DNA from 2 places in the Thalassolituus oleivorans MIL-1 genome. Region 2 is predicted to be linked to the other one. Evidence: riboswitches for the same ligand, from Rfam matches in the RefSeq annotation. Region 2 holds a riboswitch; the other holds the start of a gene.
The links. A riboswitch is a leader RNA that binds a small molecule or an ion and turns the genes downstream of it on or off. The one in region 2 is predicted to bind thiamine pyrophosphate.
Positions count from the first base shown of each region.

Region 1: linked by a shared signal. The riboswitch ahead of thiC (phosphomethylpyrimidine synthase ThiC) and the one ahead of TOL_RS00450 (TonB-dependent receptor) in region 2 are both predicted to bind thiamine pyrophosphate.

Region 1 covers NC_020888.1:2,209,200-2,224,609, forward strand. Annotated here, with positions in the region: gene lexA (transcriptional repressor LexA) at 165-764, shown strand; gene TOL_RS10060 (cell division inhibitor SulA) at 804-1,262, shown strand; gene TOL_RS10065 (hypothetical protein) at 1,363-1,614, opposite strand; gene TOL_RS10070 (DUF6586 family protein) at 1,711-2,199, opposite strand; gene TOL_RS18365 (YfaZ family outer membrane protein) at 2,210-2,785, opposite strand; gene htpG (molecular chaperone HtpG) at 2,900-4,804, opposite strand; gene TOL_RS10085 (bifunctional hydroxymethylpyrimidine kinase/phosphomethylpyrimidine kinase) at 4,932-6,440, opposite strand; gene TOL_RS10090 (thiazole synthase) at 6,437-7,252, opposite strand; gene thiS (sulfur carrier protein ThiS) at 7,245-7,505, opposite strand; gene TOL_RS10100 (FAD-dependent oxidoreductase) at 7,490-8,668, opposite strand; gene thiC (phosphomethylpyrimidine synthase ThiC) at 8,665-10,563, opposite strand; TPP riboswitch at 10,690-10,808, opposite strand; gene TOL_RS10110 (PaaI family thioesterase) at 10,884-11,333, opposite strand; gene TOL_RS10115 (PaaI family thioesterase) at 11,330-11,845, opposite strand; gene TOL_RS10120 (acyl-CoA thioesterase) at 12,128-12,943, shown strand; gene TOL_RS19170 (response regulator) at 13,089-13,463, shown strand; gene TOL_RS10130 (hypothetical protein) at 13,465-14,079, shown strand; gene TOL_RS10135 (sensor domain-containing diguanylate cyclase) at 14,083-15,051, shown strand; gene TOL_RS10140 (AraC family transcriptional regulator) at 15,128-15,410, shown strand, end outside.
Region 2 covers NC_020888.1:90,428-105,837, forward strand. Annotated here, with positions in the region: gene polA (DNA polymerase I) at 1-2,740, opposite strand, end outside; gene TOL_RS00410 (DUF2782 domain-containing protein) at 2,893-3,177, shown strand; gene TOL_RS00415 (homoserine kinase) at 3,184-4,137, shown strand; gene TOL_RS00420 (zinc-binding metallopeptidase family protein) at 4,196-5,314, shown strand; gene TOL_RS00425 (hypothetical protein) at 5,318-5,794, opposite strand; gene TOL_RS18040 (J domain-containing protein) at 5,984-6,358, opposite strand; gene TOL_RS00435 (choline/ethanolamine kinase family protein) at 6,548-7,405, opposite strand; gene pnuC (nicotinamide riboside transporter PnuC) at 7,405-8,046, opposite strand; gene TOL_RS00445 (hypothetical protein) at 8,217-8,486, opposite strand; gene TOL_RS00450 (TonB-dependent receptor) at 8,553-10,640, opposite strand; TPP riboswitch at 10,747-10,858, opposite strand; gene htpX (protease HtpX) at 11,013-11,900, shown strand; gene TOL_RS00460 (CHASE domain-containing protein) at 12,058-14,838, shown strand; gene TOL_RS00465 (fatty acid desaturase family protein) at 15,154-15,410, shown strand, end outside.

The DNA.
Region 1 (15,410 bases), 1.8 Mb from region 2:
TTTAAAACGCTTTATTCGCAAGTAAGAAACCGCCAAATTCCGAGCTAAGAGCACAGTGGACAATGATAAAAATTAGTATTTAGCGGTTTCTGGGGCTTTACAGAGCAAAAAACACTGTATATATTTCCACTTACTGTATGAATTAACAGCTTGGACAAAACATCATGGTTAAGCTCACCGCACGGCAGCAACAGGTTCTGGACTTTATCCGCTCTTCATTAGAGGAGACAGGATTTCCACCGACTCGCGCTGAAATAGCAACAGAGCTAGGTTTTAAGTCGCCCAACGCCGCTGAAGAGCACTTAAAAGCCCTTGCTCGCAAAGGCGCTATCGAAATGATGCCTGGTGCATCACGTGGCTTACGTATCGTCGAAGAAGCGAATCTAGGCCTACCTATCATAGGTCGAGTGGCGGCTGGAGAGCCTATTTTGGCACAAGAGCACATCAACGATTATTGCGAAATCCCACCATCCTTTTTCAAACCTGAAGCCGACTTTTTACTTGAAGTACACGGTGACAGCATGAAAGACATTGGCATCATGAATGGCGACTTCATAGCAGTTCACAAGATGGATACCGCCCGCAATGGCCAAATTATCGTTGCCCGGGTAGGTGAAGAAGTGACCGTTAAGCGTTATCAAAAGAACCGTAATCACGTCACCTTATTCCCAGAAAATGAAGACTATCAACCGATTGAGGTCGACTTAAAAAAAACGGAGTTTGCCGTGGAAGGTCTGTACGTTGGTGTGGTTCGTCGCAGTTAATTGATTAGATAAGTAGTACGTTTGATTAAGGGGATTGTTATGCGCCAGTTAAGCTTTGAAATTGAACAGCCAGCAATGTCTGCGAGTACGAGTATCACACCATCGTTAGGTCGCATGGTTGACCACGCAAAGTTAGGCCACACAAACAGCGGTAGCTTAACGGAGGTAATAGTAAGTGAAGGTGGAGCCATTCAGCCCTTCCAACTTTTACCTATGCTAGCGCACTGCAATGCCCATCAGCGTTGGTTAATGTGGCTCAGTCCAAATCTCAGCATGAACAAGCACTGGCTTAAAAGCGTGGGTCTTAGTGACTCCCCCGTGGTTCACCTGGATAGCAACTGCGAATCGCAACTAACCCTTTGTCAACGCATTCTGCAGGCGAAAACAAGCCATTTGATTATCGAGTGGTGTGGCGATCTTAGTACTGAGGATCGCGCTGAGATTCGCAGTTTAGCGATCAATAGCGGCAGCCATGTTGTATTGACCCGTTCGCTATGAAGTCATAATCAAAACGATTACTGTATGCAAAACATAAAAAAGCCCCATTGGGATGGGGCTTTTTTTTGGGCGTCGTAACCGCAAGCTAAAACTTAAGCAATTAATGCAAGCTACGATGGTGTTCTGGCGCATCGAAATCTTCGCGCTCTACTTCCATGCCAGATAGCTCACCGACCTTACGCACTCCGGCTTCAAGCATTACGCGAGCCACATCCATATGATGGGCCTGTAAACTAGCCTTAGCGTCTTCAGAAAAGTGGATACACACAAGTGCATCACCGTCTTGTTCATCCGCACGGCGCAACGCAATGTCACCGTTCGATAATTCAACTATTTCAAAAAAGCGTGCCATATCCGCCTCTCAAAAGTGGGCGCGGGAGTTTATCACAGCATGCACCTTTAACACTAAGTTAAAGTGGCACGTAACTGTAATCCTTGAACTGTCTATTTAGCTTTCTTGGCGATTCTCGCGTTGAGCATCGATCAAATCACTCAACTGACTTAACCATTTGCTAGCAGGTGACGCGTTATCTTGAAGCAAAGTAATGGAATTTAAACTTGCTGCATCACCAAACGGATCGAAGGTGTCGACTTCAATAGTCCTTGATGAAGTTGGCTGCGCCTGTTCGGCAACTGCTTTGAGCATAGCAGTCAGCCACGAAAAACTGTCAGCACGAAGAAACTGTATTTCTTTCATTTCACCCGTTACGAGCGGTGTATGTGCTAATAAATCTTCAAGTGTGGCAACTGGCTGACGATAATTCGCCATCTCAGCCAATTCGTTTAGATAAGAAACGTAAGCATCGTACAACAAGTACTGAGCGCCCTGCTCTAATCCATCAAGCAAGGCCTCAGGACCGTCCAAGCGCTCTCTCTGCTCTAGCAGCAAGCGTACTTGATATAACTTTTGATTGGTAAAACCGATCCACTTAGACAAGTAAGCGTCCTCAGAAATCCAATTTAAAGCCAAGGTGTAAACCTTCGCCTAACTTGTAACGACTATTGGCGTTTTCAAACTGAATGCTGGTGTAGCGAAATCCAGTGTACAAGTGGGCCGTTGGCAGCAAGTTATATTGAATACGAATATCAGAATCGACCATATTTTCGACTTCTGAAAACGAAATAACTGGCGGCGCATAGTAGGCGTAACCGGCTAACGCGAGATCGCGATTAAACGGCATGCTGTAGCGGAAAAAACCACCCACACCAATTGCAGCACCATCGGCGTTATCAGTAATCACTGCGTATGCGTTACCGCCAACACCAATGTAAAGATCGCTCTGATTGTTACGAACATCAACCACATGCACGCCACCAGAAATGATGTCGCCATCACTGGAGTTGTGTAACACAGCGGCATTCAGGTGCATGCCTGTGCTCAATTGCGTTGCATCGTATGCCAAACGAACGTTGTCGTCTGACAGGCTTAAATCGAGTGAACCACCAGCGTGAACCAAGCTACCACTTACTGTCAGCGCACCAACGGCGAACAATCGCGCCATCTTTGCTATGGTCAATTTCATCGTCTTCCCCAAATATAAAAAATCGCGACGGTGAGCAATCACGTCGCGTTTAGACTAGGCATGATAACAGTGTGGCGACGGCGTTTAAATGCCGTCGCCACCCGATTCATTGCCTTACTTCATCAGATCTAGCAACAGCTTGTTCAAACGAGCAACGTATAAAGCGGGCTGCTTCAATTGACTGCCCTCCGCTAACTGGGCTTGGGCATGGATTAAACGAGCAAGGTCGACGAAGCGCTCTTCATCTTGCTCTTGGTCCAAACGCTCGATCAGTGGATGTGATGGGTTAACCTCAAGAGCGATTTCAGGCTCTGGCATTTTTTGCCCAGCAGCTTCCATCATGCGACGTAAATGACCGCCCATGTCGTACTGGCCAACAACCATACAAGCCGGTGAGTCGGTTAAACGAGAGGTCACGCGCACCGATTTCACTTCGCCTTCTAATGCTTTTTCAATACGTTCGACTAAATCTTTATGGCTATCTTCAAGTGCTTTTTGTTGATCCTTTTCAGTGTCATCAGCCAGCTCATCAAGATCCAACTCACCTTTCGTGACGTCTTGGAACACCTTACCGTCGAAGTCTGCTAAGTGACTGACCATCCACTCATCAACGCGATCAGTCAGCAATAGCACTTCGATATTTTTGCGCTTGAAGTACTCCAAGTGCGGGCTCGTAGAAACCGCTGCGTGGTTGTCGCCGGTAATAAAGTAGATTTTCTTCTGACCTTCACGCATGCGCGCGACATAATCAGCAAGACCAACATTCTCGGTTTCGCCTTCACTTAACGTAGTAGCAAAGCGGAACAATCCAGCGATTTTTTCACGGTTAGCAAAGTCTTCAGCAGGGCCTTCTTTTAGCACTTCACCAAACTGATCCCAGAAAGATTGATACTTTTCAGGTTCGTTTTTAGCGGTTTTTTCTAAGGTATCCAGTACACGCTTCACCAACGCAGAGCGCATGCTATCGACCTGCTTATCTTGCTGCAGAATTTCGCGTGATACGTTTAACGATAAATCGTTAGAGTCCAGTACACCTTTTACAAAGCGCAGATATAAAGGCAAGAACTGTTCGGCGTCATCCATAATAAATACGCGCTGAACGTATAACTTCAAACCACGGCTAGCATCACGATTCCAAATATCAAACGGTGCTTTCGCCGGAATATAAAGCAAGCTGGTGTAATCTAACTTACCTTCAACACGGTTATGCATCCAAGTTAATGGCGCATTCCAATCGTGTGAAATGTGCTTGTAAAACTCGGTGTAATCTTCGTCTGTTAAGTCTGATTTACTACGAGTCCACATGGCCTTGGCTTGGTTAACGGCTTCAGGGGCTTTTGCTTCTTCCCCCTCTTCGCCAGCGGCTTCTTCTGCGTCGGCTTGGACAAATACCGGAATCGCGATGTGATCCGAATATTTTTTGATTAATGACTGCAAGCGGAAACTATCAGCGAATTCTTCTTCACCTTCTTTTAGGTGCAAAACAATACGCGTACCACGCTCTGCTTTTTCAATGTTCTCTAGGCTGAATTCACCCTCACCGGCAGACTCCCAGCGAACAGCATTTGCGGCATCTTCACCGGCACGACGTGTCTCTACAACAACGTTATCAGCAACGATAAAGGCAGAATAGAAGCCCACACCGAACTGACCAATCAGTTGTGAATCTTTCTTTTGGTCACCACTTAATTTACCTAAGAATTCAGCCGTGCCCGACTTGGCAATCGTACCAAGGTGGTTGATCACGTCGTCGCGTGTCATACCAATACCATTGTCTTCAATCGTCACGGTACGTGCGTCTTTATCGAAATGAATATCAATCTTTAGATCTGCACCACCTTCCAACAAGGCATCGTTTTGCAGTGCTTCAAAACGTAATTTATCGCATGCATCCGAGGCGTTGGACACGAGTTCACGTAAGAAGATTTCTTTGTTCGAATACAAAGAGTGAATCATTAGGTGCAGTAGTTGCTTAACTTCGGTCTTAAATCCTAATGTTTCTTTGCTTGCAGCGTTCATTGCTTTCTCCTTAATAGAGCCACATCAAATCTGATAAATCTAATGTGGGGGTAAGAAGAAGCATTTCAAGAGCAAGTTTGTGTTTTGCTCGAATTCAGTGCATGACGCACAAAACGCTAGGCTAGGTCTAAGGTCGCGGATAATGTTGACGCATTGCACAATGCTGCTCTACTTGCATCGGCCCAGGCAACAAGGCCGTTACAATGGCAATAGAGGGAATGCCCGTAGCGGCAACATCAGCCACTTGATCTCCGGTAATACCGCCGATACAGGTTAAAGCTCGTTCCGAACCATACCTCTGCTGCCAAACGGCGATTTGCTCGCAGCCCAATGGCAGATATCGTAAGGTTTTTGACAGCGGCTTATACACAGGCCCAAAAGCAATATAGCTGGGCTGATAACCTCGGGCGTGAGCAATTTCCCATTCAGTGTGAGTACTAATGCCAGTAATCAAGCCTGCATTACGAATAGCCTGCCAGTCCGCGGTAACGCAGTCCTCTTGTCCCAAATGCACACCGTCTGCACCCAATTCAATGGCGAGCTGCCAGTAATCATTGATAATGAAGCGCGTATTAGCATCACGGCATAACTGCATAGCCGTGCGCGTTTGCGCAGTAAAATCGGCGGTTGGATCTTTTACCCGCCATTGAAGGGTATCCACACCTAACGCCAACAATTGCTCTAGATGCGCTAATTCACTGGTCAACGCATACAGGCCCAAACTACCGACTTTTGGTGATGATTTAACAGCATTAGCCATTAATGAAGATAACGGTATAACTTCAGGCCAAGCATCTATGCTGGGTAATTGATTAATGGCAAAACAATTGTGATAGCCGCTCCCCCGATAAGATGCATTCTGAAACGCCGCTTGCGCATAAATTGCTGCAAATAAAATGGCATCGTAACACCGTTGTTGGTTTGCAATATTGGCGGCTAACGCGGCACTAAAATGACAACCACTGCCATGCGCCTGCCAAGCGAATCGAGTTTGTTTAATAGCGAATTGCGGGAGCACTTGGCATTCCGGCTCTTCTGAACGCAGTGTCTCCGCTTGATGACTTACGTAGGTTAATACCGCTTTATCGTTTACATCATCACCGCCGGTAATACAGACAGTTTCAACCCCAAATGCATGCAACGCCGTTATCGCATGTTGAAGTGACGCTTGTTCGTCGGCAATTAACCATCGGGCTTCGACTAAATTCGGCGTAATGACCGTGATCAATGGCAATAAATCGCGCCAAAATAAATCATCATCAGGCGTCGGCAAGCCGTCGCCCGAGGCTTGTTTTACTGGGTCCCAAATAATAGGACAAGCCACATCCGACAATCGAGCTAAAAGCCATGTTCTAAATTCTTCGCTCGGAGGTAACCAACCGAGTTTAATAGCGCTAGGCAACCCGTCGATTAAGCTCGACTGCCATTGCTGCTCCAACTGCTCTACCGGCAATGAATAATGATTTTGAACTCCGACACTATTTTGCGCAGTAATTGCCGAAATTAAGGTCACGCAGTCGACATTGAGTGCATGGGTCATGGCTAAATCAGCTTGCGCTCCCGCCCCACCCGAACTGTCAGAAGCTGCGATAGACCAAACACGAGGGCGATGTAATAGCGTATCGAGCGTACTCATAATGTATCTTCTCGCGGCGGCTGCCCGCCAAAAGGTAATCCCCATGACTGCGTCGATGGCGCCGCCGCGCTGCGCTCGACCATAAGTCCAGCCTGCCATGCTATGCGCCCACCTTCCACTGCCGCTTTAAAAGCTTGTGCCATTGCAACAGGATCGATCGCACGCGCTACCGCGGTATTTAATAGCACGCCATCAAAACCAAGCTCCATGGCCTCCATCGCTTGAGATGGCTTACCAATACCTGCATCTATAATCAAAACCGCATCCGGCAAACGCTGACGTAAGTTTTGCAATTGATAGCGATTCAACAAACCTTTTCCAGTACCGATAGGCGCTGCCCAAGGCATAACCGCAGGGCAACCGACAGCCAGTAATTCACGACATAAAATAAGATCATCAGTACAGTAAGGCAGGACATTAAAGCCATCATTAACCAGCTGCTCCGCTGCGCGCACTAATTCAAACGGATGAGGTTGCAAGGTCTGCTCATCACCAATGACTTCTAGTTTAATCCACGGAGTTGAAAATAATTCGCGAGCCATATGCGCAAGTAAAATTGCTTCTTTAGCACTATGACAACCAGCGGTATTGGGTAATAGCAGGACGTTATTATTTACTGCCCAATTTTTTAATACTTGCCAATAATCATTACTGTGTAATTCTCCAGCCGTCTGCCGTCGCAACGATAAGGTAACCACACCGGGACGAGCACCGGCAAACGCCTCTAGCATTACAGTAGGCGAAGGATACAAAGAAGAACCTAACCATAATCGGCTATTAAAAAGTTGCTCTGCAATTACTAAATTAGCCACCAGTAATGACTCCTAATACATCAATCGTATCATTCGGCTGTAATCGAATTTGCCAATAGTCATCCGCGCTTATAATACGTTGATTTACTGCTGCGATATAACGTTTCCCGTGTTCAGTTTCATTCCGTTCCGCATCCTTAGAGTCTGGCGGAATTGGATAACCCTCTTGCTCTAAAATTTGCAATAACGTGAATTTAGAAGAAACCGATTTTAACTCGCCATTGAATACTATTTTGATCAGCAGGTTCGACATACAGCAGCCTCCGCAAAATAACTATGACCGCCTAGCAATAGCGATTTAGATTGCGCTACTCCTAATTCAAAATTAAATTCGGTTTCTAAAATATTTAATAATGCCGGTGCTAATAAGTAACCGTGGCGGAATAAACCATTTATACGAACGACTTTTCCGTCTTTCTGGATCAAAGGTTTATGATCCAAACAAGCCGGACGAAGATTGCTTTCTAACGCAATTATGCGTGCCTCTGCCAATGCTGGGGCCAGACACCAAAGTGCACTGAACATTTCCATCGCCGAGCGCACACTCACGGCAGAGCGATCCTCACTCTCAATTTCAGTGGCGCCCAACTGATAAACGCCATTGCCGCGCGGCACGAGATATAAGTGATATTGAGGGTGTAGCAGACGTACCGGCCGACTGATATCAACCTCAGGACACGTCACCCATATAGTTTCGCCACGAACCCCTCGCAGACCCTCGACGTCTTTTTTCGCCCCTATACCGCGACAGTCGAAGTAGTCATCGGCAAACAAAAGCTCATCCTGACAAAACCAACTGTTATCGCTAACGTGAATCGGGTTTTCAAAAACAAATCGAGCACCGTAATGCTCGGCTGCTTCTCTCAACGCGCGCAACAAGGCACGATTATCCACCTGCGCTTCATATTGCATCCAAAAACCGGTTTGAAAGTGGTTGGCAAGATGCGGCTCCAGCGTTTCTATATCGGCTTTGTTTAAATGTCGCACAGCATCTTTGTAAATTTGTGGTTGCTGGCGTTGATGATGATCTAACTGTGCTGCAAATTGTTCACTTTCTGCGCTATCTGCTGGATGTGATACAAGCAGGCTACCGGCCTGTAAATAGCGTACCGCGATCGCCGAATCTTGACTCAGCAACTCTAACAATTCAGGCCATAAATTAAGCGACTGACAACCCAAATTGAATACCTGAGAATCGCACAAAGGACGCTCACTAAAGGGGGCAATCATTGCCGCTGCAGTGTGTGCTGCACTGGTTGGCTGGGCTTCACTCGCGCTATCAAATACCCTAACCTGCGCCCCCATCCGAGCGCAGCGCCAAGCAATTAAACGCCCCATTAATCCGGCACCAGCAATAATCACTTTGCGCCCTTGCATCGACTTTCGGCAACTGGAGTCTGCAGATAAAGACATCATAACAACACCTCATCTTGGCCCGGGGTTGATAGGTAAATCTCTCCACCTTGCTGACGGAATTCCTCAGCCTTTTTCTTTAACGCTTCTTCATTATCTTCTGCTGTGGCGCGCACTTCCTGAGATATTTTCATCGAACAAAACTTAGGCCCGCACATAGAACAAAAATGCGCTGCTTTATGACCTTCTTTCGGTAACGTCTCGTCGTGATAAGCGCGGGCCGTATCGGGATCTAAGGCTAAGTTAAATTGATCCTGCCAACGGAATTCAAACCGTGCTTTCGACATGGCATTATCATGCAACTGTGCTGCCGGATGTCCTTTTGCCAAGTCGGCGGCATGGGCTGCAATTCGATAAGTAATCAACCCTTGTTTTACGTCTTCTTTATTGGGCAATCCTAAATGTTCTTTAGGTGTGACGTAGCACAACATGGCGCAGCCATACCAACCTATTAATGCCGCGCCGATGCCAGAGGTAATGTGGTCGTAACCAGGAGCGATATCAGTGGTCAGGGGGCCTAGCGTATAAAATGGCGCTTCATGGCAATGCTTTAATTGCTCTTCCATATTTTCGCGAATTAAATTCATCGGCACGTGACCAGGGCCTTCGATAAAGGTTTGAACGTCGTGCTTCCACGCTATTTTCGTTAGTTCACCTAGCGTGCGTAACTCTGCAAATTGCGCTTCATCGTTAGCATCGGCAATGGACCCCGGGCGCAAACCATCCCCCAACGAAAAACTCACATCATAGGCCTTCATAATGGCGCAGATATCTTCGAAATGGGTATAAAGAAAAGATTCTTGATGATGAGCTAAACACCACTTTGCCATAATAGAACCGCCGCGACTTACGATCCCAGTTAAACGTTTCGCTGTCATAGGGATAAAAGCAAGGCGTACTCCCGCATGAATGGTAAAATAATCCACCCCCTGTTCTGCTTGCTCGATTAATGTGTCGCGATATATTTCCCACGTTAAATCTTCGGCAATACCACCCACTTTTTCTAAAGCTTGATACAGAGGTACCGTACCAACAGGCACTGGGGAATTGCGAATAATCCACTCACGAGTCTCATGAATATTATCGCCAGTCGATAAATCCATTAACGTATCCGCGCCCCAGCGAGTTGCCCAAATCATTTTGTCGACTTCTTCAGGAATAGACGATGTGACTGCTGAATTACCGATATTAGCGTTCACTTTAACGCGGAAATTACGACCTATAATCATAGGTTCGCTTTCGGGATGATTAACATTACATGGCAGCACCGCGCGTCCTGCAGCAATTTCGGAGCGCACAAACTCGGGAGTGATCATGGTAGGAATGCAGGCACCAAATGATTGGCCTGAATGATGTTCAGATTTGGCCTGTTCCAAACTTTGATAACTGAGCCCGAGATTTTCACGGATCGCTACATACTCCATTTCGGGAGTAATAATGCCGCGGCGTGCGTAGTGCATCTGACTCACATTAGCGCCAGAAATTGCTCGCCGCGACAGCCTACGACGGTGCAAGCGTAATGCCTCAAGTGCGATATTTTGCTCGCGCTGACGAGCGTATTCCGACGTTGATTGTTGAAGTTCGGTAGTATCACCGCGGCTCTCAATCCAATCATTTCGCAGTGGTTGCAGCCCTGCGTAAACGTCCATTATTTGTTTTGGATCGGTGTATGGGCCAGAGGTATCATAAACACGTAGCTTGGCATTGAACTCGACTCGTCCATTCGCATGAATTGTCGGGCTTAATTCAATTTCACGCATACCAACCTTCACATTATGTGAGCGGCCGTCGCCTTCCACATATATTTTATGAGATCCCGGAAAGGATTGATTGGATAGCGGCGCATCTCGCAAGTGTGCAGATGTATCTAATGAGTATTCGGATTGTAGTTTAGCCATGCTCGATTCCTTGATTAAAGGATCAGGCGCAGCAGCGACGAAGAAAGAAGGGACTCGCCGTAATAATGCCAAGAACTGACAACAGCGAGTGCACACAAAAGGCTATTTGAAAAATAACCAAGCGATTTTGTGCTGACTTCTGTTCCCTACGCTGGCACTAACCAGATCAGGTTCAACGGGACCCGCAATTGCGATCTCAGCCTGTGTGGTTTAAAAAAACCGATCAGGCACCCCGACAGAGTTGAGCTTGGAGTGTACGACGACCTTGGAAGTTGAACAAGCCCCTAATTTAGGAGCACGAAACACTCATCGATAATCCGTTACACCAACAGAAAATGCGCACGCGCCGTGGCAATAGGCTGATCAATATCGTTTTGCCAAGCAGTAATCGCGACGTTTGCCACGCGGTTACCTTGACGCCAAACTTGACACTCAGCGTAGGTATCCTGATGTCGGCCCGCCCGTAAATAATCGAGTGAAAAATCAATAATTTTCGGCATGGCCAAACTGTCCATCGTCATCAATAAATGCAATGACGCCGACATTTCCATAAAGCCACCAATAACGCCACCATGTATCGCGGGTAAAATTGGGTTACCGATATTATTCGGGTTTTTGGGTAAATAAAATCGCGGCGCGCTCAAGCCATCTGTGCGCTGGCTTTGATCAACCGGCTGTAAACCAATCAACTGAGCATAAGGGATGGACTCTATCAGGGCGCGATAATCTTTATTATTACGCGCCGCGGTTAATACTTGTTCAAATGTCATTTTGCATCCCCCGATTTCGCTGTCCCCATCGCTTGGCCTATACGCATAAAGGCGGCGGCACAGGTTGCTACTAAATCACCTGTTAAGCCTTCAGATTCTGCATTCGCAACAGCCTCCGCGTAAGTTTTCCCTTGAATGACATCGCAACGAGTGAATACAACGCTGCTCGAAATCCGGGTCACCTTTGCCACGGCGAATAAATCCAAACCTGCTGTCGCGGCTTTCATATAATCAACCCGTAAATCCAGTGTCGGACACAACTCATGTCCAGGCAAAAAGGTAAATACGCCAGTACCACAAGCGGTGTCCATTAAGGTCGTCAAACTGCCCCCATGCACCGTACCCGTTAATGGATTACCAACGATACTTGGGCTGTAAGGCAAGCGCATCACCAAGATTTGATCATCAACAAACTCAATGGTCATTCCTAGTAATTTACAATGGGGTAACACGGGTAAGAAGCGCGCGGCTTTCTCCGTATTGGCGATATGTTTTTCCTGCATATTACTCATAATTACTCCGACAATGCGGGCTAGCACCAATAAGCGTTATTGCACCAGACTAGCAGTTCTCCGTTAGAAGAATCGTGGTGGCGCAAATGGTGAGCTTTCGATATGGGTCGTTATACCCGAATTTCCTTTAATCACAATGAACAAAACGCACACGATGACTAACATAAATGCTCAGAACAATCTTTTCCATCTGAGCAATGTAGTCACTACTAGCCTTATGCTCATTTTTATTGCTTCAATACGGGTTATTGAAAACCAGACCCAGTGAATGAGTAAGACACTATGCAAAAATTTGATCATTACTATCAGGCCGCAGAAACTCAGGCAGATATCACATTAGATGGGTCGTGGGGACAAGGTAAAACCACGTTTGGTGGAATGTCTGCAGCACTGGCTTTAGCCGCTATCGAAGCTGCAATAGATTCCGATAGTGACAAGCCGTTACGCTCTGTCAGCGTTAGTTTTTGTGGTCCCTTACAAACGGAAGTGCCTTTCAATATCGCAACACAATCTTTACGCCAAGGCCGTTCGGTGAGCCATTGGCAAGCCCAAGTACACCAAAATGACGAATGCTGCACCGTCATCAATGCCTGTTATGGCAGTACGCGGAACTCGGACATCGTTGTCAGTCCAGCCAACCAAAATTGCGGCGAGGCTGGTTCGGGGCAAAAGCTACCTTACATTGCCGGAATGACACCCGAATTCGTTAAGCACATTGACTTTACCTATGTTAGCGGTGGTATCCCATTTACCAACAGTCCACACGACCATGTTCATGGTTGGATGCGGTTTAGCGATTGCGATACCCAAATTACCGATGCACATTTACTCGCGCTGATTGATGCTTGGCCGCCGACAACCTTGCAAAAGCTAAAGCGTGTTGCACCTTGTGCCAGCGTTACTTGGAACGTTGAAATGATCACACCATTAGCCGATTTAGCCAAACCCATAGAAGGCAAAGACTGGTTGTATTACGAAGCTGACATACGTGAGGCCCACGGCGGCTACGCACATACAGAAGCGCGTATTTTCTCAGCAGATGGCGCCCTGCTCGCCCTAAGTCGTCAGCTCGTTGTGGTCTATGACCGCCGTGACTAGCAAATTGACGTATTCTTCCATAGGCTTGCGCCAAACTTACGATTCATAGTCGTTACAGACTGCAAAAAGTTACCGTAATAAAGTTGCCCATATGGTTAGGGGCAACTATTACTTACTCATGCTTTTGCAACTTTGAATCCAATCTATGACGATCAACATACTTATTTGTGACGACTCCAGCTTTGCTCGTAAACAAATGGCGCGAGCGATTCCGAGCGGTTGGGACGTAGAAGTCCACTTCGCCTGCGACGGCGTTGAAGGTGTAGAAGCCATCAGCAAAGGGCTCGGTGAAGTGGTATTTCTTGATCTGACGATGCCAAATCTCGATGGATATGGAGTGCTCGAAACCATCCGACAACGCGATTTACCGGCAATGGTTATCGTCGTATCTGGCGATATTCAACCTGATGCACAAGAGCGAGTTCGCAAACTCGGTGCTATGGCCTTTATCAAGAAACCCATAGATGCCGACAAGGCCCGCCAAGTGCTGGTTGAGTACGGCATTATGACTGAGGCTTGATATGAGTGCTGCGCACGAAATACTCAACGAAGATCAACGCGACTGTTATCAAGAATTGACCAACGTTGCTATGGGGCAAGCTGCCGATCGCCTAGCACGACTGCTAGACGCCTATGTCGTGCTGCCCATTCCAAGGGTCAATATTATTGAATGCAGCGACCTGCATATGGCAATTCAAGATGCCGAAACCGATTCCGCTGTCTCAGCCGTATGCCAAGGGTTTATTGGTTCCGGTATTGCTGGTGAAGCATTACTACTCTTCAACGACACCAGTTTTGCCGACCTCGCCAAACTTATGAGTTACACCGGTCCACTTAACCGCCAAGCCGAGTTGGAACTCCTGATGGATGTGAGTTCAATTTTGATTGGTGCCTGTACTCATGGTATCGGCGAACAACTAGAAATTCACTTTACCCAAGGGCATCCCGTCGTTTTAGGGCAGCACTGTAAAGTCGATGACATATTAAAAAGTGGCAATCAACAATGGCAGCGTACGCTGGCAATCGAAATCCACTACACCATCGAACATGTGAACATTGAATGCGACCTGCTACTGCTGTTTACCGAAGATTCTGTAGCACGCCTCAATCAAAAAATTGATTTCTTATTGGACTAATGCATGAGCGAAACCCATATTGAAATCGGCGATATCCATTGGCTGATGGATATACTACAAAATATTGATGTTGGGCTAGTCGTGTTAGATCGCGACTACAACATCCATGTGTGGAATGGCTTTATGGAAAGTCATAGCGCCATCAGTCCGCAGAAGGCCAAAGGACAAAATCTCTTTAAATTATTTGAAGAAATTCCTGAAGCGTGGTTTCGGCAAAAATCCGAACCGGTATTTCAACTAAAAACTCGCACCTTCACCATTTGGGAGCAGCGCCCCTACTTATTTCGCTTTAAAAACTCGCGGCCGATCACCGGCCGTACGGCGTTTATGTTCCAAAACACGAGTATTATTCCACTAGAATCTCTCGACCGGCAGGTAAATCATATTTGCGTCATTATTTATGACGTAACTGATATTGCTGTCAGTCGTGCCGACGTGAAAAATGCGAATAAGACACTGACCGAAATTCAAAGCAAAGACCCGTTAACGGGTTTATGGAATCGCGCTGGTTGGGAACCTCAGTTAATACAGCAATTTAACGAATGCCAAGCAGCCGGAAATGAATGCAGCTTAGTCACCTTCGACTTAGATAATTTTCGTGCCTATAACGGTCACTTCGGCCACCAGCAAGGTGATCAAGTGCTTAGTAATATTGGGAAATTACTCGAAAAAGCCGTTGGTCTACGTTTATCAGCTCGCCTCGGTGGTGAGGTTTTCGGGCTGCTGCTTCCCGGCCAAAACGGTGAGCAAGCAACGGCGACGGCGGAGAAACTCCGCCGCGCAGTGTTATTATTAAATTCCGGAAATGACACCCCAAATATCCCCAAGATAACCGCTAGTTTTGGCGTAGCTTCATTAGCAAAAGACACTCATAGTGCTCATGAATGGTTACAAAGCGCAGATAAGGCGCTTTACCATGCAAAGGAAAGTGGCCGCAATCAAACAACCCTCTATCAGCACCGGCCCAGCTAATTTGGCCACAAAGGCCATTGTGACTTCTATCAACAGGCGTTAACGTGGCGCACTTAATTAATCACCATTGTGCGTTATGTCTGCCCAAGTAATTTCTCGCTTATTTATTGACCCGCCGCTTCGCGGAGCGACTCATTTTGGTTTTGACCGCAAAGAAATATTGGGGTTAGCCGGACTAAGCACCGATGCCCTCGACAACTGCAAAGCTGGGTTAGACGCCCAAAGCTATAGCCAGTTAATGATAGCGATCTGGAAACATTGTAACGACGAGTGCATGGGCTTTGCCCCGACTCCTGTTCGCTTTGGTACATTTGCGATGATGGCTAAGGCCGTCATTTCCTGTACATCGCTTGATCATG
Region 2 (15,410 bases):
CCTTTAATGCGGCGGCACACTGCATTTGTGTTTTCAGCTCGGTCGCTAGGGCTTCCGCTTGATCGGCGCGTACTTCCAAAATCAATTCATCGTGCACTTGCAGCAGCATGCGCGCGTCAAAGCCACTGTCGGGCAGCCAATCGGCGACACGAATCATGGCGCGCTTGATGATGTCGGCGGCACTGCCTTGCATAGGGGCATTAATTGCAGTGCGTTCGGCATGTTGGCGTCGTGAAGCGTTACTGGCCTTGATGTCAGGTAAGTACAGGCGGCGGCCATAAATGGTTTCAACATAACCTTGGTCTTTGGCTTGCTCGCGGGTGTTGTCCATGTAGTCTTTTACCCCAGGATAGCGCTGGAAGTAGAGGTTCACATAGTCTTGAGCTTCACCACGGCCAATGCCTAACTGCTTAGCTAAACCGAAGGCAGACATGCCATAAATCAAACCAAAGTTAATGGCTTTGGCGCTGCGACGCTGATTGTCGGTCACTTCTGCTTCATTGACGCCAAATACTTCGGCTGCTGTGGCGCGGTGAACGTCACGCTCTTCTGCAAAAGCGCTAAGGAGGCCTTCATCACCGGACAGATGCGCCATGATGCGCAGTTCGATTTGGCTGTAGTCGGCAGCCACCAGCTTGTAACCGGGTGCGGCGATAAAAGCTTGGCGGATGCGGCGACCTTCTTCTGAACGGATCGGAATGTTCTGCAAATTGGGATCGGTCGACGACAAACGACCGGTGGCAGCAATGGTCTGGTTGTACGATGTATGAATGCGGCCTGTTTTTGCATTCACCATCATCGGCAGTTTGTCGGTGTAAGTATTTTTTAATTTGGCTAAACCACGATGCTCGGTAATGACGCGCGGCAGTTCGTAGTCTTCGGCCAGTTCTGCCAGCACTTCTTCGGCGGTTGATGGTGCGCCTTTGGGCGTTTTCTTTAAGACCGGCAAGCCCTGCTCCTCAAACAAAATCACGCCGAGTTGCTTGGGCGAACCAAGGTTGAAAACCTTACCGGCTAAATTGTGGGCTTCTTGTTCTAACTGTTGCAGGCGTTGCTCTATTTGCTGGCTTTGCTCGTGCAGCATATCGGCATCAATGATGGTGCCGATTTCTTCCATGGCGCACAGCACGGGCATGACGGGCATTTCGATGTCGGTGAATACCTTGGCAAGACTAGGCTGCTGTTGCAGTTTTGCCCACAACACTTGGTGTAAGCGTAGAGTGATATCGGCATCTTCAGCGGCGTAGGGTCCTGCGACATCAATAGTGACTTCATTGAAGCCAATCTGTTTGGCGCCTTTACCTGCGACTTCTTCATAGGTAATGGTTTTATGGCCAAGGTACTTGAGTGAGAGGCTGTCCATATCGTGCTTGGTGCCAACCGAATCCAACACATAGGACTCAAGTTGCGTATCAAACTCAACACCTTGCAATTGGATGCCATAGTTGGCGAGCACATGAGCGTCGTACTTTATGTGTTGGCCGACTTTCTTTTGATTCTTATCTTCTAGTAACGGTTTTAACTGTGCCAATACTGCAGCGCGATCGAGTTGTTGTGGTGCGTCGTCGTAGTCATGGGCGAGTGGCACATATGCCGCTTTGCCGATCTCAACGGCAAAAGAGACGCCGACAATTTCCGCTTCTTTATAGTTAAGCGAGGTGGTTTCGGTATCAAAGGCAAACAGTGAGCTGGCTTTTAGCTGGGCAATCCATGCATCTAAAGCGGCTTGCTCAAGGATGATTTCATATTGGCCTTCAAGCGCGTCTGGCATGACATCGGTAATGACCTCTGCGGCTTCGGTTGGTTTGCCTTTGCTGGCACGGCTCGCCGTACTTTTTGCATTTGTTGTCGTGACATCAAGGTCTGGATCACTGCTGAGTTCGGCGATCCAAGCTTTGAATTCTAAATCACGATACAGGGCGAGCAGATCTTCTTTGTGTTCGTCGCTGTTTTTGAAATCCGGCAGCGCAAATTCGAGTTCAACATCGCACTTAATGGTGGCCAGTTCCTTCGATAGAAAAGCTTGCTCTTTATGTTCTTCCAGCTTCGGCGCTAAGGTTTTCGCACCACGGAAATCAAGGGTCGCGACCTTATCGAGATTGGCGTAGATATCCTCTAAGCTGCCCAAACCCGCGACTAAGCCGACGGCGGTCTTTTCGCCGACTTTGGGTACGCCGGGGATGTTATCGACTTTGTCGCCCATCAGCGCCAGATAGTCGATGATGTGTTCGGGCGGCACGCCGAACTTTGTTTTTACGCCTTCGATATCCATAAAGGTATCGGTCATGGTATTGATCAGGGCGACGTGCTCATTAACCAATTGCGCCATGTCTTTATCGCCGGTGGAGATCACGACATCTTGCTGATGTTGCACCGCTTGGGAAGCCAGCGTACCAATCACGTCGTCGGCTTCAACGCCGTCGATAATCAACAAGGGCAAGCCCATGGCACGGATAATGTCGTGGATGGGCTGGATTTGTTCGCGCAGTTCTTCTGGCATTGGCGGGCGATGTGCTTTGTATTCGCTGTAAATATCGTTGCGGAAGGTTTTGCCTTTGGCATCGAATACCACGATAACCTGTGACTCGGGATAATCCTTATTTAGGCGCTTGATCATACTGATCACGCCTTTAATGGCGTTGGTGTGTACACCTTTGGAGTTGGTTAGCAGGGGGATCGCGTGAAACGCACGAAATAAATACGACGATCCATCTACAAGAATCACGGGGTTTGATGACATGAGCAGGGGTCCTGAGCAAATCGAAAACTGACGCTGAAGTAGGGTTTGGGTACACTAACCGGACATTATTCCAATCTCAATGGTCAAAATCAGAATACGACCATTGCGAGATCAACCAAACTAGATCAACTAAAATAGAGGCGCAGTCTAACATGAAGACATCACAACTTCTGGCCGCATTAATTCTGGCTCCGGCGTTATTGTTAGGCAGCCTAGCGTACGCGGAAGAACCGGTAGGTGAGACGGTCACCATTCGCAATGATGGTGATAATACGTATTACGAATATCGAGTTAACGGACAACTTAGTGAGATTAAAGTCGTGCCTAAGGTTGGCCCTGCTTATTATCTTGTGCCATCGCAACAAGAAAGCGGTGATTTTGTGCGTAAAGACAATCCCGATATGCGCGTTCCTAAATGGGTTATTTTCCGCTGGTAATTTTCTATGGCCGTTTATACAAAGCTCGCAGACGATGTGGTCGCATCGTTTTTAACTCAGTATGCAATCGGCCCCTTAACCGCACTGCAGGGTATTAGTGACGGTATCGAAAACACCAATTATTTATTAAAGACTGTGAGTGACGAATTTGTACTGACCTTGTTCGAGCATCACAATGCAGACGAGGTTGCGAGTTTTGTGCGTCTTGCGCGCCATTTAGGGCAAGCGGGATTAGCGGTGCCCATGCCATTGGATGATATTCAGGGTGTTTGGTTACATGAACTCAGTGGTAAGCCGGCAATCTTGTGTCGACGTTTACCCGGTACGCACACCGACCAATTAACGTCAGAGCATTGCGCTGAAATTGGTCGAGGTTTAGCGCAACTGCATCTTGCTGCTCAAGATCTACCTCAGCGTCGTGTCGATGAACGCGGGTTTGATTGGTGGCTAGCGATTGCGCCAGAGTTAAAGGCTAACTTATCGCCCGCCGACCAAGCGCTTCTTGAGGCTGAGCTACAAGCTCAAAAAGATGGACGAACCTTGTGGTGTCAGCTTCCTCATGGCTGGATTCATGCGGATTTATTTCACGACAATGCTTTGTTTTTAATAAGCGAACAGGGCACCAAGTTAACAGCGATTTTAGACTTGTATAACGCCTGTGATGGTGCCTTGGCTTACGATTTAGCCATCGTTGCGAATGATTGGTGCCGCGAGAAAAATGGCATTTGGGATAAGGCTCGACTAACGTCATTATTGGTAAGTTATGAATCCGTGCGGCCCTTTACGACGGAAGAAAAAATGGCTTGGCCTTTATTGCTGCGCGGCGCGGCCTTGCGGTTTTGGTTGAGTCGTTTATTGGCGCAACGTCTGGCTACTCAGCAGGGGCGAACACTTCCAGCCGATAAAAATCCTGACGAGTATCGACGTAAATTACAGCAGCAACAACAACAACAACAGTAATTGTCGTTATTTCTAGTACTCAAATTCTCAATATATCGATCATATGGATCAATAATAGATGAAACGCTTTGTATGTGATTGTGGCACCACGCAATCTTTATTTTTTGAAAGCAGTCGATGCCTTAGCTGTCAGCGTCTTAGCGGCTACTGTTATAAAGAAAACGCTATGCTGAGCTTTGATGAAACAAAAGAGTCGGGCGTATTTATGGCCCGGGGTAGCCGTTATCAGCAATGCAAAAACTACCGTCATCATCAGGTCTGTAATGGCATGATTCGGCTTGCCAATGAGGTTCAACCTAATGGCGAAGCCTTATGTTTTGCTTGTCACTTTAATAGCAATGTACCCGATTTAGATGTGCCAGAGCATTTGCCGCTTTGGCGTAAATTAGAAACGGCTAAACGCCGGTTATTATTTACTTTGCAGTCGTTAGGTTTACCTATACGAGATCGAGAGCAAGAACCCGAAGCGGGTTTAAGTTTTAGTTTTATGGCAGATAAAACTGCGGGCGATCATTTTAATAGCCCTCTGGCAGATCAAGAGCCGGTATTTACGGGTCATGCTAACGGCAATATAACGATTAATTTAGCCGAAGCGGATGATGTTGCTCGTCATGCTGCACGAGTAGCAATGGGCGAAGGATATCGTACTTTGCTTGGGCATTTTCGTCATGAAATAGGGCATTATTATTGGGATGTATTAATTGCCCGCCACCCCGTGCTATTGGGTGAATATCGTAAAGTGTTTGGTGATGAACGAGAGTCGTACCAAGATGCGCTTGATCGTCATTATAAACGTAGTAATGACGATGATAGCTGGAAGGGCGAATTTATTAGTCGTTATGCCAGTATGCATCCCTGGGAAGACTGGGCTGAAACTTGGGCACATTATCTACATATGCTCGACACCCTAGAAACGGCACAAGCTTACGGTATTGTTACGGAAGTTGAGAATGCTGCAGTCATAGACACAAAAGAAATAACGCTACCGCAAGAAGAGCGGTATTACGGCAAAAATTCGTCGATTGAAGATATTGTTAGTAATTGGATCTATTTTTCTGTGGTTCTGAATGCGCTCAATCGCAGTATGGGCTTGCCAGATGCTTATCCGTTTGTGATCAGTGACGCGATACGTGCAAAGTTAGCCTTTGTGCATCGCACCATTCATAGCGTGGGATAACGATTATTCTGTGTCGGCAACTTGGCGATATTTCGCCACGCCGGCTTCTATTTGTTCTTGGAACGATTCCACTGTAACGGTTGCTAATTGTTTAACTAACCATCGGCAATACATAGTTGTATCAGCGTTTTGAATTTTATCGAGTTTAACTCGGGTTTGCGCTTTCAGGCCTGCGTCTAGCACGGCGAGGGCTGTTTGCGACTCTTGGCGTCGTGGCTTGGCCGCTTCACGTGCGAGCATAGGAGCCATCGCTAAATCGATTTTTTGCTCATAACGAGCGTATTCATCGCGCAGATTGTCGGAAATTTCAGGTGTGTTAGCTATGCAGTGATCAATAATTGGACGCGTCGAATCCTTTTGCGCTTGAGCAATAATTTCAAGGCTCGTTTTAGGAATACGATCTTCGGCCACAGCAAAGCCACTCAAGCTCATGGCGAGCATCAGAGTAGTGATGGTTTTGCTGTGTTTTGGCGCTTTCATATCTGCATCCTGCGATAAGACTTTGTATTAATGATTATTGGCCGGCCTAATTGTTTAGTCGAACAATTAGAATAAGTTCTTAGATCATACAAACAAAATAAGATATGGGGAAATCACAGCGTAAACCTTACCCGCCAGAATGACAGGATTGGCCCGTAAGGACGCTCACCCGGTGGCGTGAAAGGTCTGTCATATATGTTCTTTAATACTCGTGCCTTTGTAGTGCCCTTCTAACACAAGTTCAAAACGACGGTCGTTTGGTGAGCGTCTGCCTGTTGAGCGTCGTTCTTGCGAGGTATTTAACTCTTTGTGTGGTTCGATGGTGCTGACCATAGGCGCATCGTCGCCTTCATTCGGCTGTCCTGCTGGTACGTCTTTTTCCGGTTGATCGAGCAGGAACTGATAAGCACGGCAGATATCTTGAAATAGTAGATGAGCGCTTTCACTGTGTATTTCGTTGCGATCAGGGTGATAGGCCATAGCCAAGCGTTTGAATGCCTTTTTGATGGCTTCTTTATCGGCTCCTTCCGGCAAACCGAGAATCGTATAGTAACGTTTCAGCATAATCACCTGACTCAGTTGTGAAGGGTGGAATTCTGACCGCTTTAGTAAGAGGTTAGGCTTTTATTGTGACTTAAGCTGTGAGGAAGTTCGCTATTTAAGCGTCGCAAATTGCCTATTGGAAGGTAGTGAAAGGCTGTTCAGTCATAAATGGTCGGTGATATTGGTTACACGAAGATACACTTTGGCGACTTATGTATCTTTGTGTAAGTCGAGTTCGTGGAGCTGATGGGTCAGGTCTGCATCACTACTAAGATCCTGAGCACGATACCAAAGTACGGTCAGATAAGTTATCTGCCGCTTGGCAAATGACCATTCAGCTTGCGAGAACGGTGAGTCGGCTATTAGCGCATTTTCTTCATCTGTTGATAAGTGGGCATCTTGAAGTAGTGTTGCTAAATCCCACAACGGATGACCGAGACATGCGTATTCCCAATCGAGTAACACTAACTTGTCGTCAGGTGTGTGTATCCAATTTGGCTTTGTCGGGTCCATGTGGATTAAACAAAGTTCTTCGGATGGCATGCCCGCAAGCGCTTTTTGCAGTTTGGATTTTAATGTGAGTAACTCATGATTACTGGTATTGATTATTTGCCAGTAGCGTATTGCTTTAGCGGTAATATCTAAGGTCTTTAGATGTGAATCGACAGGCAGCTGATGTAATCGCTTTAAGTACTGCGCTAAACGGACAACCATTGCAGGTTTTAGATCAGCCTCGTTCAATGGTGTGCCTTCTACATAAGGCCTCAGCCAATAGTTCGTAGATTCGGGGTTGGAGCGAAAGACCACAGGTGGCGTTAAGCCGGCGGCGGCAACAAGTTTATGGATGCAGTATTCTTGTTCGCGATCAATGTCTAACGCTCGCGAGTTTTTTCCTTCTATACGCAAAACATAATCGCCTTCAGCAAGGCGTAAGCGGTAACAGTGGTTGGTCAGTCCTCCGATGATAGGAGCAACCTGTGCCAACGACGGTCGATAGCGACAAAATGCCCAGTCTTGCCAGTCATTTAAAATCGTTTGTAGTGCCTCGTCGCCGGTGTTTCGGATCATTAGTTTACCGTTGCTAAATTCGAGTCGTCGTTTGTTTGCTGGTTAAATTGTTTGCGCCAAATAAACCAGCCTATAGTGGCTAGCAGTAGGTACAGGGCCATTAACAATGCTGTGAGATACAATTCACGATCAATATATAACACGATAGCCGCGCCATCGATTACTAGCCAATAAAGCCAATTCTCTAGAACTTTGCGCGTCACCATCCAAGTGGTGAGTATTGCGCCCCATGTTGTGAATGAATCTAAATACGGCATGATTGCACTGGTGTTTTCACTCAATAAATAACCGCTACAGAGACTAATCGTAAGGACGGAGCCAATCGCAAGCGCATGTTGGTTCATGGTCCAGCTTTGTATCTTTAGTGATTCATTCTCTGAATGGGCACCTTTATGCCACGCAACCCATCCATAAATCGCCATGGCAAGGTAGTACACATTTAATGCGGATTCCATCAGCAGGCTAACATCAAAAAATAACCAGCTAAATATGGCGGTGCTGCCAAAGGCTGCATACCAACACCACTGGCTTTGTTTCATTGCCAGCAACAAATAGGCGACACCGAGGATAACTGCGATGGTTTCCCAATGGCTCATAGTCTGCGCGTAGTTGAGTGCGCCTGCGATGATGGTGTCGAGCATGTTGGTATCCTTTGGTCGGTTAGAATTCAACGTCGCATAAATACTAAGCTGAATCGGCTAGTTGATGCTCAGCGGGCATCTGCGCCATGGATGGCGCAGCTGAGCATACAGGGATGTACTTGCTGCGTTCCGTGGAGTATCAACTGGCCGGTGTCAGCTAAAAGTAAAAGCTATCCGTGCGGATTCAGCGCTGGATCTAAATTCACCCCAATAAACTTGCAGACAAAAATCGCTTTGCCGAACGTTTCCCAGCTTAATTTCATTTCATCGCGCAAGGTGTTCATCACTAAGTCGTGATCACCGAACACTTGTGTGCTCATAGTATTGGTAACCACGGTTAAACCGTCGATGGCGTTGAGGCGTTCGATAAAGGTTTTGATCGCAGGGATATAATCATCTGCGAGTGGGTATTTACTAATTTCTACCGATATTTCCATCATGTGCTCCTCAATCTTTGCTAAATGTTGGGCATCGCTGCGCTTAGCCCAACTTATGGTTCGCCATTTTTAGAAACGATACGTACCTTCAATGCCGACTAAGCGCGGTTCGCCGTATTGCACGTAGCGATCATTGGCATAACCATTACGCGGATCATTACCAAAACCACCAAAGCCGCGAACTTCGTAATCGCGATTGGTTAGGTTGCGGCCATAAAGGGCGACAGCGTAATTGTTGCTGTCGTAGGCAAGGCGTGCATGCCATAAAACGTAGGCTTTTGATTTCTCGTCATGACTATCCGAGAAGTAAAAAGTGTCTTTTGCTTCGCTCTCAATTCGTAGACTTAAGCCATTTAACAGTTGGGTCGTTAACGAAGTTGCTAGGCTATTTTCTGGTGCATGTGCTTGAGCACGACCATCTTTATTAACTTCGCCATCATCGGTTTGATAGTGGTAGTCAATAAACTCTGTTTTTAAGTAGCCATAGCTGACAGCCCAATTTAATGAGGGAGTGATATTCCAATCGCTTTCGAGTTCGACCCCATAGTTGCGTCCTTCGGCGGCGTTGGCTAAATAATCTTGAAAGGTCAGACTATTGTCATCGTTTTGAATGGCATAAGAGCTTTTAACTTGTTGGTTTTTACGTTGAATATAAAAAGCCGCAATTCGAGTCGTTAACTCGTCATCTAGTAAGCTCGATTTTAAGCCCACTTCCGCTGTGTTGTTGAATTCTGTATCAAATTCTCGATTGTCTTCTGAGATATCGGGGTCAGTATTGATACCGCCGGCTTTGTAACCGCGAGCCAATGAACCGTAGAGCATTTGGCTTGGGCTTAACAAAGTTTCAATAGTGATCTTGCCACCAATTAAACCTTCGGCGGTATTGCCGTTAATACCATTGTTGTCTTGGTAATCGTTCTCCCAATGTTCAAACCGTAGGCCGCTAATAATGCGCGTGCTTACGGATACGTCTGAACTTAACTCGCCATAAAACGCGACCGCTTGGCTTTCCAGCGAACTGGTAAATGGAGCACTTAAATAGGTGTAATTGCGCTTTAGATCTTCATTGCGTTGCATGACATAGATGCCAGCCACCCAATCGCTGCTGTTATTAATAACACGCCCTGTTGGACCAGACAGCAGACGAATATCAGCCGAGGTGCGTTGATAGTTGCGCAGGTACTGGTCGAATGAGCTGTACTCAGAATCAGGAGCAATACCGACGTAAGCCCAGTCTTCGTCGTAACTGTATTCGCTATCGTTCCAACTGCCAGTTAATTCCGCTTGCAGTTGCACGTCATTGTTTAGACGTGAGTCTACGGTTAGCGCGACCGCTTGAGTATCTTGGCTATCACGTCCGGGTTGGTCAGATAAAGTGTTGCGATTTTTATCTAAGCTAAATGCATCGTAGCCATTGTCGATATCAGCATAGAGGTAGGTTAAACCGAGATCGGTATCGTTGTTGAGTTGATAGGCCAATTTACCGCGGGCGATGATTTCATCGAGTTTATTAGTGTCGTCTCGGTTGAGATAGGTATTGTCGAGGTAGCCGTCGGACTGGAAGCCTTGCACAGCCAGTCGGCCTTGCAGGTTATCGGCTAAGCCGCCAGATACCGCACCGCCCAAACCATAACTGTCGTAGTTCCCGGCGCGTGCCTTGATATAGCCTTCTGATTCTTTGCTTGGGTCGTTGCTACGAATATTAATCATGCCAGCGAGGGCGTTAGCACCAAAGCGCGTACCTTGGGGGCCGCGCAGCACTTCCACTTGTTGTACGTCAAACAGAGTAGCGGCAGCACCTAGGCCGGTCATATCGATACCGTCGATCATTAAACCCACAGATGGATTGACTGGATCAACGAATTGACTGCGCTCCCCAATACCGCGAATTTGAAAATAGCGGCCACGGGATGCGCCCGAAGAGAAGTTTACGTTTGGTGCAAAGCTTAATACTTGTTCTAGATGCTCGGCAGAGCGTGCTTCTATTTGCTGGCTGCCGACAACGGTCACGGCTTCTGGAATTTGTTGTACATCGGTTTGGCGGAAATCGGCTTCCACCACGACGGTGTCTAATTGAATATCGTCTGCATAAGTACTCGTTGTGCCAGCAATGGCTAGTATGAGTAGTGATAACTGTGCGTTCTGGCGGGTATTCATTGGGTCTTTCCTTTTAATAAAACAAGGGAGACCCGGCGTCTGCGTAGGGGCGGGCGGTGTCAGTGATTAAACTAAAGCAGCCACGCCAACAAGCGAAGTGTGAGTAAGCAAGCTTACTCCCCATTCCTACGCCGGTACTAACCGGATCAGGTTCTAGGGGTTCGCTAGTGCATCTCAGGCGTTGGAATCAGATTCCGCCACCACCCCCTGGGTTCGTGCCCGCATGATACTGGATTTAGTGCATTAAGAACACGCGCTTTCATCACGTTTTTTTACACTTTAAAAAGCTTGAATCTCGGGATAAAAACCACCATCTAAGCCATCATAGTAAAACTGATTTTTAACTAATGTCGCATGACGGGAGAAGCAACCATGTTGCGTATCGTTTTATTCTTAGCCACTAACTTAGCGGTTGTGTTTGTGGCCAGCATTACTCTCTCGCTGTTAGGTGTGGGGAGTTATCTTAATTCCAGTGGTTCCGGCATGGACTTAGGCAATCTTTTAGCCTTCTGTCTTGTGTTCGGTATGGTTGGCTCCGTTATATCTTTGCTGCTATCTAAGGTAATGGCTAAGTGGGGAATGCGTGTCCAAATCATCGATCAACCCCACAATTCCGGCGAACAGTGGCTGGTTAGTACGGTAAAAGAACTGGCGGATAAGGCCGGTATTGGCATGCCAGAGGTTGGTATTTTTGAATCATCCGCTCCCAATGCGTTTGCTACCGGTTGGAACCGCAACAACGCCTTGGTCGCCGTGTCTACTGGCTTGCTACAGCGTATGGAAAAAGAAGAAGTGAAAGCCGTGTTGGGGCATGAAATTGGTCACGTTGCTAATGGCGATATGATTACACTGGCTTTGATTCAAGGGGTGGTTAACGCCTTTGTGATGTTCTTCGCGCGGATTATCGGTAACTTTGTTGATAAAGCCGTATTTAAGAATGAGAACGGCCCAGGCATCGCCTTCTTTGTAACCACGATCATTGCCGAAATTGTCTTGGGTATACTGGCATCCACCATCGTTGCTTGGTTTAGTCGCCGTCGCGAATTTCGTGCCGATCAAGCCGGTGCTGAACTCGTTAGCCCGCAAGCTATGGCTGCAGCCTTGATGCGCTTGAAAGAAACCTATGAGCAGCCAAGCGAATTGAATGGCGAGCTGGTGGCTTTTGGTATTCGAGGTGAAGGCAAGTTTTCCGCACTGTTCTCAACTCATCCACCACTAGATGCACGTATCAATGCCCTGCGTGAGCGTTATGGTCGCTGATGTTTAGGTAATCAGGTGATACGAATAAAACCCGGCTTAGACCGGGTTTTTTCATTATTAGGTGCCAGAAAGGGGATCTAAATATGGCTTAAGTACGAGGTCGCTAGATCTTCTATGGTGTCTATACTGCAAGTATAGTCATCATCGGACCTCGTAAATGCAGAGGAATTTCCTTCATTTTATCCTCGCAGCAATCGGCTATTTCGTCGCTGGACGCATAGGGCTAGAGCTCGCTATCCCTCCTGGGTTTGCTTCTGCAGTATGGCCTGCGGCTGGTATAGCTTTAGCTTCTGTTATTGTTTTCAGGCGTTTACCAGCCTTGCTCGGCTTAGGTGTTGGCTCATTTGTTATTAACCTGGGCATATCCAGTGGCGGCTATGAAAATATAGTGCCTGGGACGATTCTTCCTGCGTTGTTAATTGCCTTCGGTGCCATGCTTCAAGCTGGAGTTGGATGCGTGTTGTTCTCGCGCTTTATAGGGCGAGTCGAGTTCTTAGATTCACCTACGCGCATTTTGCGTTTTGTGATCTTAGTCATCATGTTGGGATGCACGATTGCAAGTTCAATCGGTGCTATGAGTCTATTACTCGCGGGATTTATTCCCGTAGCCGCGATGTGGTTCACTTGGATAACTTGGTGGACTGGTGACTCTATTGGTGTGTTAATTGTTACACCACTTTTACTTGTATTAGCTGATCAGGAAAGACGGTTTAATCTAGTTCGTAAACTTCAAATCGTGGTCCCTTCTTTCACTATGCTCATCATAGTGTATGCCTTATTTTTAAAATCGATCAATTATACCGATCAAGAACACAATTTGATTATTCGCTCTCACACCGATGAGTTTTCTCAACGGCTGCAAGAGCGACTTAGAATATCGGAAAACAAATTGGTCGCATATTCGGCATTTTTTAACGCGTCTAATTCTGTGTCGCGTACTGAATTTGATCAGTTTTCTGCAGTGATTCTAGATTCAGACCAAGTTTTTTATGGATTGGGTTGGACTCCAATCATTGATCATGCCCAACGACTGGAAACGGAAATTAAATTAAAAAAAGAAGGATTTCCAGACTTCCACATTACTGAATTCTCTTCAGACGGCACATTGATTCCAGCTAAAATTAGAAATGAATATGCTCCAGTGCTTTATATTTATCCATTTCAACGCAACAAAAAGGCGTTTGGATTAGATTTATTAGCTAACTCTGCACGAAAGGAAGCATTAACAAAAGCGAAAGAACTGCGTAGAGCTGTAGCTACTGCGCCAATCATGCTAGCGCAAGAAAAAGAAAAATTAAAAGCAGTTATTTTATATTTGCCGGTATTTCTTGATGATACATCCAATCATAAATTTGCAGGATTTGTTAGTGGGATATTGCGTCTAGATGGAATGTTAGGGAGCGTCTCATCAGATGCTGATAGTCGTAACTTGTCATTTAATATATACGATGAAACTGACCTGAATAATCCCATTTCTCTATTTGAGTCTAGCGATAATTCTTTAGCAGGTTTTGAACCAGAGAATTATTACACCGAATTCGGTGAGCGAAGGTATCGCATTGAAATTTATGCAAATGAAAATTTCAATTTTGGCGGTCGTGATTGGAGTAGTTATGTTATTTTGACCGGTGGTTTTTTGTTAATTGCTTTATTTCAAATTTTTCTATTGTTAATAACCGGCTCTGTCGAACATGTACAGCGGCTGGTTGATCGACGTACTCATGATCTTAAGCTTGCGATGGACGAAGCTAATGCCGCCAATAGGGCTAAGTCTGAGTTCCTATCGAATATGAGCCATGAGTTGCGCACTCCGTTGAATGCCATTATTGGCTTCGTTAACCTTTGTTTACGTACGCCGCTAAGTCCGAAGCAACGCGACTATTTAAATAAATCTGCTCTTTCATCAACGACTCTTTTGTCACTGATTAATCAATCGTTAGATTATGCGAAAATAGAATCAGGAAAGTTGGAAATTAATAGTGAAGATTTTTCTTTGTTAGAACTTATCAATAAATTAAATGCACTATTTTCTTTGCAAGCCTCAAATAAGAATTTGGATTTTGAATTCAGTATTTCTGGAGAGATTCCGGGCTACTTGATCGGAGATGGTTTGCGCGTCGAGCAGATCTGTTTGAATTTGTTAAGCAATGCTTTTAAATTCACTGAGAAAGGTGGTGTTTATGTGCACCTTCAATACGATTGCTCTCACAGTATTTTAACGATTAGCGTGCGTGATACTGGCATTGGTATTCCAAAACATCAGCTTGAGCAAATATTCGAAGTCTTTAAACAAGCAGACACTTCGACCAGCCGGCGTTTTGGAGGAACTGGGCTGGGCCTTAGTATTAGTCGCGAGTTGGCGCTTGCGATGGGTGGCGAGATTAAAGTGAGAAGTACGGCCGGAGTAGGAAGTGAATTTTTTACGCGCCTAAAATTACCAGAGGTCAAGGGTTCTCAACTCATTACTCAATCGGATGTGTTATTGGATCATGCGGAAATGTTGGGTGATCCTTCTAGTATTGACGATGTTCTAGTGGTCAGTAATGCCAATAGTGGAAACAGTACGCCGTTAAAGAATATTCGAATTTTACTTGTGGAAGATGTTGTAATAAATCAGATTCTGGCGCAGGAAATACTCCAAGAGTTTGGTGCTATTGTCAGTGTCGCTGATAACGGTAAGGTGGCTCTGGAGATGCTCGAGCGTCACGGTGCTTTCGATGTTGTGCTGATGGACATTCAAATGCCTGTTATGGATGGCTTCGAAGCAACCGAACGTATTCGTCAAAATCCTAAATATGCTGATATGCCAATACTTGCTATGACTGCCAATGCGTTGGATATAGATGTGGATAATTGTCTCGCTATTGGCATGCAGGGGCATATATCTAAGCCGATAGACATTATGATTTTGATGAAAGAGATTCAGAAAAACATTTAAATCGGTTCTGTAAATTAGAGACGCTTGTGAAAATTTGGTACGTTAATACCAATATAATTATCATAATATAAGTGCCTTGAATTCACTAATGAATACAAATACTTGCCTGTAAGTTAATTTTTAGACCTCGCTGGTATGTCGTAACTAGTTGTTATTTATGACTTTTTTGAATTTCATTGCCATTGAAAGGCTCTCCGTTTGTTGCGTTGATCATAAGTGGTGTTAAAACCCGCTAGAAAATCGATGTTGGACAATCCCGAGCGTAAAGTAAAAACTGCTGGCCTAAAGCACTAAGTCGCTTATTAGGGAGCAGTCATGATTCGCCAAGGGTATCCGTCACCTGACACTTTGTTGTCATTCGAACGCCAGTTAAATACGATCCGTGAAAATGCTATGAGTGAAGTGGGTCAGCAGGATGCGGATTACATTCGCCGTGTTATAAGAGTTCAACGAGCGAGCGCCCTCTTAGGGCGAGTGATCATGGTGTTGGGATTTTTCTCGCCTGTGTGGTGGCTATTAGGCGTTGCCTTATTAGGCTTGGCCAAGATTCTCGATAATATGGAAATTGGCCA